DNA from 2 places in the Marinobacterium sp. xm-d-564 genome. Region 1 is predicted to be linked to the other one. Evidence: predicted binding sites of a transcription regulator. Region 1 holds the regulator's gene; the other holds the start of a gene.

Region 1 (5,105 bases):
TTTGTTTTGAAATGGGGAATCCACTTCACAATGAACTGCTCTATGTCATTAATCATTTCATTCACTTCATCGGAAGCGTTGAGAAATTTTTTAACCGGTTCATCTTTCCCAGAGAGAGGGCGCAACTCTACAAACCAGTAGGGGTTAGGAAGCACCCTGACGTCAAAGCTGAAATCAACATCTAATGGAACGCCGTGCTTGAAGCCAAAGGATTCAAACTGCAAAGAGAGCGCTTGCTCTTTACGCTGTGCTACCCTCAATTTAATGGTGTCACGCAGTTCATAGAGTGAAAGCCGAGTGGTATCAACTCTCATGTCTGCAGAACTTGCGATGGGTTCAAGCAGATCTCGTTCTAAGGCTATTGCCTCTTCCAGTCCAATATCTTGGTCGCTCAGCGGGTGTTTTCTTCGAGTGGCGCTGTACCGTTTCAATAGGGTCGCTTCTGATGCGTCAAGATAAGTGATCTCGATGCCTATATCTTCTCTAGCCCTCAAGGATTCCATGATCTCTGGGAAGGCTTTTAGGTCGGTATGCTGGTTGCGGGCATCAATGCTCACAGCAATCAGGGGTGCGTTATTCTGGTCGTTAAGCATCTGCTCGACCAGCGCTGGCAATAGTGTCGCCGGTAGGTTGTCTATGCAGTAGAACCCTACATCTTCAAGTGCTTGCAAGGCGGTACTCTTCCCTGAACCACTGCGACCTGAGATGACAACGACTCTCATGATCAGACCTTTGATAGCTCAGTTGCTTTATTGAGTAGGGCCTCAGAATTCGTGCAGTCTCTAAGTGAATTAAGGGCTTCGGGCTTGCTGAACAGCTCTGCTAGACCAGCTAGTGTCTTAAGGTGCTCATCATTTCCATCATCGGGCACGATCAGTGCGCAGACAAGATCGACCGGCGCTGAATCGATTGAATCAAAATCGACACCGCCATCGAGTGTGATTAAGCAGGCCGATGCTGTTGAACAGCCCGGAATCCGACAGTGTGGTATACCCACGCCAGAGCCAATGCCTGTACTGCCTAATCGCTCACGATTAAGAAGGCCTGTAAAAATTTCATCTTCTGTTACGCCATCAACTGAAGAGGCCAGCTTTTTGCTGGCCACTTGTAGAAGGCGTTTTTTACTGGCGACTGACTCCCGGCAGGCGGTTGTTTCAGTCGTCAGTAGGTCACCTAGTTGCATGTTGTCGTTCGTTTATTTGTGAGATTTCATTTTTTCTTTGTGCTTGATGATTTGGCGATCAAGCTTATCCACTAAGCCATCAATCGCTGCATACATGTCATCATGCTCATCAGAAGCAACCACTTGGCCACCGGCTAAGTGAATATCAGCCTCGGCTTTTTTACCCTGCTTTTCGACACTGAGAGTAACTTGTACATTCTGAATGTTGTCGAAGTGACGTTCTAGCTTATCGAACTTGTTACGTACGTATTCACTTAGAGCTTCAGTCAGGTCTACGTGATGACCAGTAATATTTATCTGCATATGACTTCTCCTCGTCTTAGGCGGAGTGAAAAAATGAGGCCGCCTACCTCAATTAAACCAAACGCTTTCTCTCATTTGAAGGTGGAATGTTGAGAACTTCGCGATATTTAGCAATGGTTCGTCTTGCAACATTCACCCCCTCTTCATCTAGTAGTGTAGCAAGCTTACTGTCACTTAGTGGCTTGCGAGGGTCTTCTTTTGAAATTAGTTTTTTAATGATTGCTCGGATCGCAGTTGACGATGCACCACTGCCGTCACTGGTAGCCACCTGACTCGAAAAGAAATACTTCAATTCAAAGACACCGCGCGGGGTGTGCATGTATTTTCGAGTTGTAACACGGGAGATGGTGGATTCATGTAGATCAACGGCTTCAGCAATATCGTGAAGAATAAGAGGCTTCATCGCCTGTTCACCCTGCTCGAGAAAACCGATCTGTCTGGAAACGATCTCCGTTGAAACCTTTAAGAGGGTCTCGTTGCGGCTTTGTAAGCTTTTTATGAACCAGCGTGCATCCTGGAGATGGTCTTTTAAAAATTGGTTCTCCGCGGAGTTGTCTGCACGTTTAATCATGCCTGAGTAGACATCATTGATACGTAACTCAGGAACTACGTCGTTATTTAAAGTGAGTGTCCACTCCCCAGCGCGTTTACGCACGATCACGTCCGGTACGATGTAATCAGTATCACCCAGATCTAAAGAGTCTCCTGGTGTTGGGTTAAGTGATTGAATCAACCTAACCACCTCTGACAGTTGCTCCTCTTTGAGCCTCATACGGCGCATCAAAGATTTAAAATCTCGACTGCCCAACAGGTTTAAATAGTCGGTCGCTAGGCGCAGTGACTCTGCGCGCCAAGGTGTCTCTATGGGTAGCTGTCTTAACTGGATTTTCAAACACTCTGCAAGATCACGGGCACCGACACCGGGTGGGTCAAACTGTTGAATGCGGTGAAGTACTGTCTCCACCTCATCCATTTCCACTTCAAAAAAGAGTTCAGGTAGTTCCTCTTGGCAGTTAAGAAGAATGTCCTGCAGATCGGTGATCAGATAGCCACGATCATCGATAGAGTCGATAATCATCTCAGCAATGTATCGATCAACATCGCTGAAATTAACCAGATTCAGTTGCCAGTTAAGGTGGTCTTGGATGGTTTCAACCGCAGCGTCATTATCACCTGGCATCCAATCATCATCACGATTGGAATTTGAAGAGCTTTGGTAAGTATCGTCCCATTGACTGTCGGTTGAAAGCTGTTCAGGGATGTCATCAGTAGACCAGCTATCTTCCGGCTGAGACGATTCGAACGTCTCTTCGATCTCTGAATTAGATTGGGTCTCATCTAAGGTTGATGACTCTTTTTGCTCAATGCTTTGAGAGTTCTCTTCACTCTGATCTTCTTCATCGGCTACCTCCAGTAGTGGGTTACTATCGAGTGCCTCTTGAATCTCTGTCTGTAGCTCTAAGGAGGAGAGTTGCAGCAATTTGATCGCTTGCTGCAATTGTGGGGTCATGGACAGGTTCTGTCCGACTTTGAGCTGTAAAGAGTGCTTCATTAAAATGATAATTACTTAAAAGTGTGAGAGTTACAAGCGAAAATCATTGCCCAGATAAGCCTCTTTAACGGCTTGATTCATCATGATCTGCTCAGGCTCACCCTCTGCAAGAATGTTACCCTCACTAACGATGTAAGCCCGTTCGCAAATGTCGAGAGTCTCTCTGACATTGTGATCTGTTATCAGGACGCCAATACCTCGATCTTTAAGGTGTCTGATTGTCTGTTTGATGTCGCTGACAGAGATGGGGTCTACACCAGCAAAAGGCTCGTCCAGTAGGATGAAGTCAGGATCGTTTGCTAGGGCTCTTGCAATCTCAACTCGGCGTCTTTCACCTCCGGATAGGACCATCCCTTTGGACTCTTTGATGTGAGTGATATGAAACTCTTCAAGCAGTGACTGAGCTTTCTGGTGCTGTTGATCTTTGGTGAGATCTTTTCTCTGCTCCAGTATGGCCATCAGATTGTCGTAGACACTCAGCTTTCTGAATACAGAGGCCTCTTGCGGAAGATAGCCTAAGCCGCGTTTTGCGCGCTCATGAATAGGCATTCTAGTGACGTCGTCGCCATTGAGACGAATGTTGCCTCGATCCGCTCTGACCAGACCTACAATCATATAGAAGCAGGTTGTCTTACCCGCTCCGTTGGGCCCAAGCAATCCTATAATCTCACCGGGCTCAACAGTGACGGACACATCTTGAATAACAGAGCGTCCTTTGTAGCTTTTGGCTAGGTGGAGGGCTTCGAGTGAACTCATGGTTAGTTATCTTTTTTAGGCTGAAGAACCATTTTGACACGCTGGCTTCCGCTCTCACTGCTAAAGGCTTTTACTTTAGAGTTCGCCATGTCGTAATTAATTTTAGCCCCAGTGAACTCGTCACCACCCTGAGTCACTCTAGCGTTCCCCGTAATTAACAGCAGTTGAGAGCTTACTGTGTAATCCAGAGTTGAGCCGGTTGCATAGGTAATCTCTTGGTCCAGTTGAGGGCGTTGTTCGAAGTAGGCTGGAGCACCTTTTGAGATGATCTGATTGATGGTGTCATCATTACCACGTAACAGATCGACGGTTTCACCTTTAAGCACCATTGATCCCTGGGTGATGATGACGTTGCCTGTGTATCGAGTGACTCCTTTGGCCTCATCAATATTAGCTGAGTCTGCCTCAACGTAGATAGGCTCGTCTCTATCGGTTGGCAGCGCTAAAGCTGATCCACTAAGAACAACTGTAAAGGCTAGAAATAGGTTACTGGTCAGTGCTCGAAGCGACATAGGCCCCCCTCACGGTTGAATGAAGATCTAAGGTGTTTAATTCCGTATTCAGTGTCATGCCAACCCCTTTGGTTGAACCCTGGTTGTTCAGAAATTCGACGGCTACATCACTGGTCGCCAGATTCTGTTCTGGAAAGTAGCTCAACTGCTCTGTGAAGAGTGCAGTGTCTTTCTCAGAATCTGGATTATGGTGAAGCTCTACACTGCCTTCAAGGTCTAGTTGACTGTTGTCGTCAGCAAAAAAGCCCAGATCAGCATTGATGGTGTGTTCAGTCGTGCCATCTTGGCGATAGCCTACGGAGAAAGGTGTTGTTAACTTCATCTGTTCTGAGTTAACTAAATGCTCTGCTCGCGGGGTGTGGGTGACAGAGCTTAGATTGCCCGCTTCAGACCAACGAGTGAGAGTGGCGTCAGTTACAAAAAAATCAATTCTGTTTGGGTTCTCTTTAAGGAGTACGCCCTCTTCAATATCGCCTTGATTCAATAACAGTGTGAAGATCAAAAAAAGAGCAATCAACGTCGACGCAATGGCTAATCGAATTTTCGCTCTGAGATTAGTGATCACTTAAATCGCTCCAACGCGTTGTCTAGCGTACCTTGGCAAGCCATGATCAATTCACACAGCTCACGTGCAGCTCCGCGACCGCCTGATTGAGTCGTAATATGATCAGCGTTCTCTTTTACGAGCCAGTGACCGTTCGGAACGGTGACCCCAAAGCGTGCGGCTATAATGGCAGATAGGTCAGGTAAGTCATCGCCGATATAGGCCGTGTTTGAAGCGTTGTAACCGGTGTTTTTC
Region 2 (5,105 bases), on a different contig from region 1:
GGTGTAATCCGTCATCAACTCGTTACCACCAAAGGTAATCAGAGCGGCTTCGCGTTTACTGACATGCTGTCCCGTCGCAGAGACACTCTCTAATAGCTTGAGCTCCTCTTCGGAACCAATAAAGAGATACTCGATGTGTGAATTTTTTAAGCGTTTAAAGCTACCCTCTAACAGAACCTCAGCGGCCGGATTCATATACTTCAACTCGAACTTCTGCCCCAGTACCAATACAGCCGTATTGAGGTTTTCAAGAATCAATTTGTACTGTTGCGATCCGAACATTAGGTATTCCCAAGGGTTTTGATGACTTAACAGCTCTACTCTAGCGTTAAGCCTTAATAGCTCTACTTAATAAGCAAAAAGGTTGCCAACTCAGCGAAACCCAGTAACCACGGGCTTTTGAGTTTTAGCATGCACAACAGAATGGCATATATGAAGATATTATGCACCATTTTGGTGCGAGGTGTTTTGTGCGCATCCATGCGCCTGCAGGATACTGTTCGTCCTGGCATACCCTGCTCCTGCGCATCCATGCGCCTGCAGGATACCGTCCATCCTGGACATAAAAAACCCGGCAGGTGCCGGGTTTTTTGAATCGATAAGATCTTAAACTGAGTAGTAAAGATCGTATTCGATTGGGTGAGTTGTCTGGCTCACTTGAGCACACTCTTCACGCTTAAGTTCGATGTAAGCGTTTAGCATGTCTTCAGTGAATACGCCGCCGCGAGTTAGGAACTCGTGATCAGCTTCTAGAGCGTCCAGAGCTTCTTCTAGTGAAGAACAAACCTGTGGGATCTGAGCAGCTTCTTCAGCTGGTAGATCGTAAAGGTCTTTGTCTGCTGCATCGCCAGGGTGGATCTTGTTCTGGATACCGTCAAGACCCGCCATCATTAGCGCAGAGAACGCTAGGTATGGGTTAGCGATTGGATCAGGGAAGCGTGTCTCGATACGACGGCCTTTAGGGCTAGTTACGTATGGGATACGGATAGAAGCTGAACGGTTACGAGCTGAGTAAGCTAGCATAACTGGTGCTTCGAAGCCTGGAACAAGACGCTTGTACGAGTTAGTACCTGGGTTACATAGAGCGTTAAGCGCTTTAGCGTGCTTGATGATACCGCCGATGTAGTAAAGAGCTTCTTCAGATAGGCCCGCGTATGCGTCGCCAGCGAAGATGTTAACACCGCCTTTAGATAGAGACTGGTGAACGTGCATACCAGAGCCGTTGTCACCAACGATTGGCTTAGGCATGAACGTAGCTGTTTTACCGTAAGCGTGAGCAACGTTGTGAACTGCGTACTTAAGAATCTGAACTTCGTCAGCTTTCTTAACAAGGGTGTTACCTGCCACACCGATTTCACACTGACCAGCAGTTGCTACTTCGTGGTGGTGTACTTCTACGTGCAGACCCATCGCTGTCATCGCGTCACACATTGCAGCACGAAGATCGTGTAGAGAGTCTACTGGTGGTACTGGGAAGTAACCGCCTTTAACGCGTGGACGGTGACCTGTGTTACCGCCTTCGAATTTGCTGTTAGAAGACCATGCAGCTTCTTCAGAAGATACAGTGTAGCCACAACCAGACATGTCAGAGTGGAAGTGAACTTCGTCAAATACGAAGAACTCTGGCTCTGGACCGAACATAGCGCTGTCAGCGATACCTGTTGATTTCAGGTACTCTTCTGCACGCTTAGCAACAGAACGTGGATCACGCTCGTAACCAAGACCTGTAGCAGGCTCAACGATGTCACAACGGATGATGACTGTTGCATCTTCAGAGAATGGATCAACGATAGATGAAGAGTCATCTGGACGAAGGATCATGTCAGAGTCGTTAATACCCTTCCAACCTTGGATAGATGAGCCATCAAACATTTTGCCGTCTTCGAAGAAGTCGTCACCCATTTCGTGAACTGGGATAGTTACGTGCTGCTCTTTACCTTTAGAGTCTGTAAAGCGAAGGTCGATCCACTTCGCGTCAGTTTCTTTGATCAGATTTAGTGTCTGTTCAGACATTATGGCTCTCTCCATTATCAGATATTGCCAGACTAGTAGCCTTGGGTTTAAGCCTGCACCATGCAAGCTCAGTCTTCCTAACGAGCTAGCAAACAGTATGCCAACTCGAAAAAAGTCTTTATTTACGGTGATTTACCGCATCAGCAACGAATCACCAATGACAATAAACGCACCAATTTGATGCACACCTAAAACATACGCACCACAATGGTGCTTTAAACTATTACTAGTCTGTCGATGTGTGCCAATATGATACTCCAGCCAAAAAATTTTGCACTAGATTCGCTTCTAACAATTGTTCATATGGTCCAAATTTATTGGCTATTAATTCGCCTTGATCACGCTCGACGCGTATAATCCGCGCATCTTTAATTAATGAGACTCACCTCGTGATCGAAAATCTTCGCAATATCGCCATCATCGCACACGTCGACCATGGCAAAACCACCCTAGTTGATAAACTTCTAGAGCAGTCAGGTACCCTTGGCCGTCGTGATGAAGGCGCTGAGCGCGTCATGGACTCAAACGACCAAGAGAAAGAGCGTGGCATTACCATCCTTGCCAAAAACACCGCCATCACTTGGAACGACTACCGCATCAACATCGTCGATACTCCTGGGCACGCCGATTTCGGTGGTGAGGTAGAGCGTGTTATGTCGATGGTTGACTCGGTCCTTCTGCTTGTTGATGCAGTTGATGGTCCAATGCCACAAACACGCTTCGTTACTCAGAAAGCCTTTGCACGCGGCCTTAAGCCAATCGTTGTTATCAACAAAATCGACCGTCCTGGTGCACGTCCAGATTGGGTTATGGATCAGGTTTTCGAACTGTTCGACAACCTAGGCGCTACCGATGAGCAGTTGGACTTCCCGATTGTCTACGCCTCAGCGATCAACGGTATTGCGGGTGATGATCACGAAGCTATGGCTGACGATATGACGCCTCTATTTGAAGCGATCATCAAGCACGTTGATGCGCCTCACGTCGATACAGAAGGTCCATTCCAGATGCAGGTCTCTGCGTTGGACTACAACAGCTTTGTCGGTGTTATCGGTGTGGGTCGTATCTCACGCGGTAAGATCTCTACCAACACGCCTGTTAAAGTCATCGATTCACACGCAAAAATGCGTTCAGGTCGTATCCTTAAGATCATGGGCTACCACGGTCTTGATCGTGTCGATGTCGACAGTGCACAAGCAGGTGACATTGTCTGTATTACCGGTCTAGACGAACTCAACATCTCAGATACGCTGTGTCACCCAGATGTTGTTGAAGCACTACCAGCACTCTCTGTCGATGAGCCAACCGTCTCTATGACATTCCAGGTCAACGACTCTCCGTTTGCCGGTAAAGAGGGCAAATTCGTTACCAGCCGTAACATCAAAGAGCGTCTAGAGCGCGAATTGATTCACAACGTAGCACTGCGTGTAGAGCCGGGTGATAGCCCTGAGAAATTCCGTGTATCAGGTCGTGGTGAACTTCACCTATCGGTACTGATTGAGACCATGCGCCGTGAAGGCTTCGAACTTGGCATCAGCCGTCCTGAAGTAATTCAGAAAGAGGTAGATGGCGAAATCCACGAACCTTACGAGATCGTTATGATCGACGTTGAAGAGCAGCACCAGGGCTCGATCATCGAAGAGCTAGGCATGCGTCGCGGTGACATGACGAATATGGAAGTTGACGGCAAAGGCCGCTGTCGCCTGACCTTTATGATCCCTTCTCGCGGTTTGATCGGCTTCCGTAGCCAATTCCTAACCATGACGTCTGGTACTGGTATCATGAACTCAATCTTTGACCACTACGGTGTGGTGAAAGAGGGTGAGACGGTGACTCGTAACAACGGCGTACTGGTTTCGATGGTTAACGGTAAAGTACTGGGCTACGCACTCTTCTCTCTTCAGGAGCGCGGTCGCCTCATGATCGGTCCAAACATTGAAGTGTACGAAGGCATGGTCATTGGTATCCATAGCCGCTCGAATGACCTAACGGTTAACCCAACCAAAGGTAAGCAGCTAACCAACGTCCGAGCCTCAGGTACTGATGAGAACATCGTGCTAACGCCACCTATCCGCTTTACTCTAGAGCAGGCTCTAGACTTCATTGAAGATGATGAGTTGGTTGAAGTAACACCTGAGAACATCCGTATTCGTAAGAAGTTCTTGAAAGAGCATGAGCGTAAACGCGCTAAGCGTTAATTAATTTGCAATAAATGCAAAACATAAAACGGTGCCAATGCAAATTGAGCACCGTTTTTTTATATTCAAACGAAATAAACGGAGTAAACTAAAGTCCAAGAAATCTTGAAGTGACAAACTAGGAACCACCTAATGACCAACAGCATTTTTTACCGGGTCAGCCCTATTCTTTTTTCAATTATTGGTATGGCGCTTAGCCACAACCTATTCTTTATCATCCTCCCTTTAAGAATGCAGTCGGCGGGCATTGAGTCTTCACAAGTCGGTATTGCTATGGGTATGTTTGCCGCCGGCTCTATCCTGGCAGGGATGTTTGGCGCCAAAGTCGTCAACCGCGTCGGTCATATCCGCGCCTTTGCAACAATGGCTGCAACACTGTCGATCGTCTCAATACTGCACACACTTCTTGAATCGTTCATCATCACTTCCCTGTTAAGGGTCGTTGCAGGCTTCTGCTTCATCACCAGTTTTATTACTCTGGAGAGCTGGCTTAATGTCACCAGTGATAGCAGCAACCGCGGTAAACTGTTCAGTGTCTACCAGATATTCTTTGCTGTCGGATTCGGTTCAGCACCTTTTGTGATGAACATTTTCGAAGAGAGTGATTTTAGACTGTTCGGTATTATCAGCGCCGTATTAGCGATCGCTCTGATTATTATGTCGATGTCACGCATGCCAGCACCCGAGCTACCTGGCCGAAGCCGCCCAATGTCATTTGGGCAACTATGGAAGGTCTCTCCATCAGGTACTCTATCTTGCCTGGTGGCCGGTTCTATTGGCTCCGCAAGCGTATCACTGATCGCTCTATACGCTTACGATCGAGGCTTTAGCGGCACACTACTATCAATCATTTTAGGCTCCTATTTGCTTGGGGGCCTCATGACACAATACCCA

Evidence for each region. The regulator sigma-54, encoded in region 1, starts transcription at its own class of promoters, with help from an activator protein. The targets are predictions, from matches to a motif close to TGGCACNNNNNTTGCTNT.
Region 2: a site for sigma-54 is predicted at 2,099-2,116, ahead of glnA (glutamate--ammonia ligase). Genes of this name have one in related genera too.

Annotation. Positions count from the first base shown of each region.
Region 1 is NZ_WBYO01000001.1:211,002-216,106, forward strand. Features, by position in the region: gene rapZ (RNase adapter RapZ) at 1-722, opposite strand, end outside; gene XMD564_RS01075 (PTS sugar transporter subunit IIA) at 725-1,183, opposite strand; gene hpf (ribosome hibernation-promoting factor, HPF/YfiA family) at 1,196-1,486, opposite strand; gene XMD564_RS01085 (RNA polymerase factor sigma-54) at 1,539-3,038, opposite strand; gene lptB (LPS export ABC transporter ATP-binding protein) at 3,069-3,794, opposite strand; gene lptA (lipopolysaccharide transport periplasmic protein LptA) at 3,797-4,306, opposite strand; gene lptC (LPS export ABC transporter periplasmic protein LptC) at 4,281-4,871, opposite strand; gene XMD564_RS01105 (HAD family hydrolase) at 4,868-5,105, opposite strand, start outside.
Region 2 is NZ_WBYO01000004.1:2,700-7,804, reverse strand. Features, by position in the region: gene glnL (nitrogen regulation protein NR(II)) at 1-282, opposite strand, end outside; gene glnA (glutamate--ammonia ligase) at 607-2,013, opposite strand; gene typA (translational GTPase TypA) at 2,403-4,211, shown strand; gene XMD564_RS05580 (MFS transporter) at 4,344-5,105, shown strand, end outside.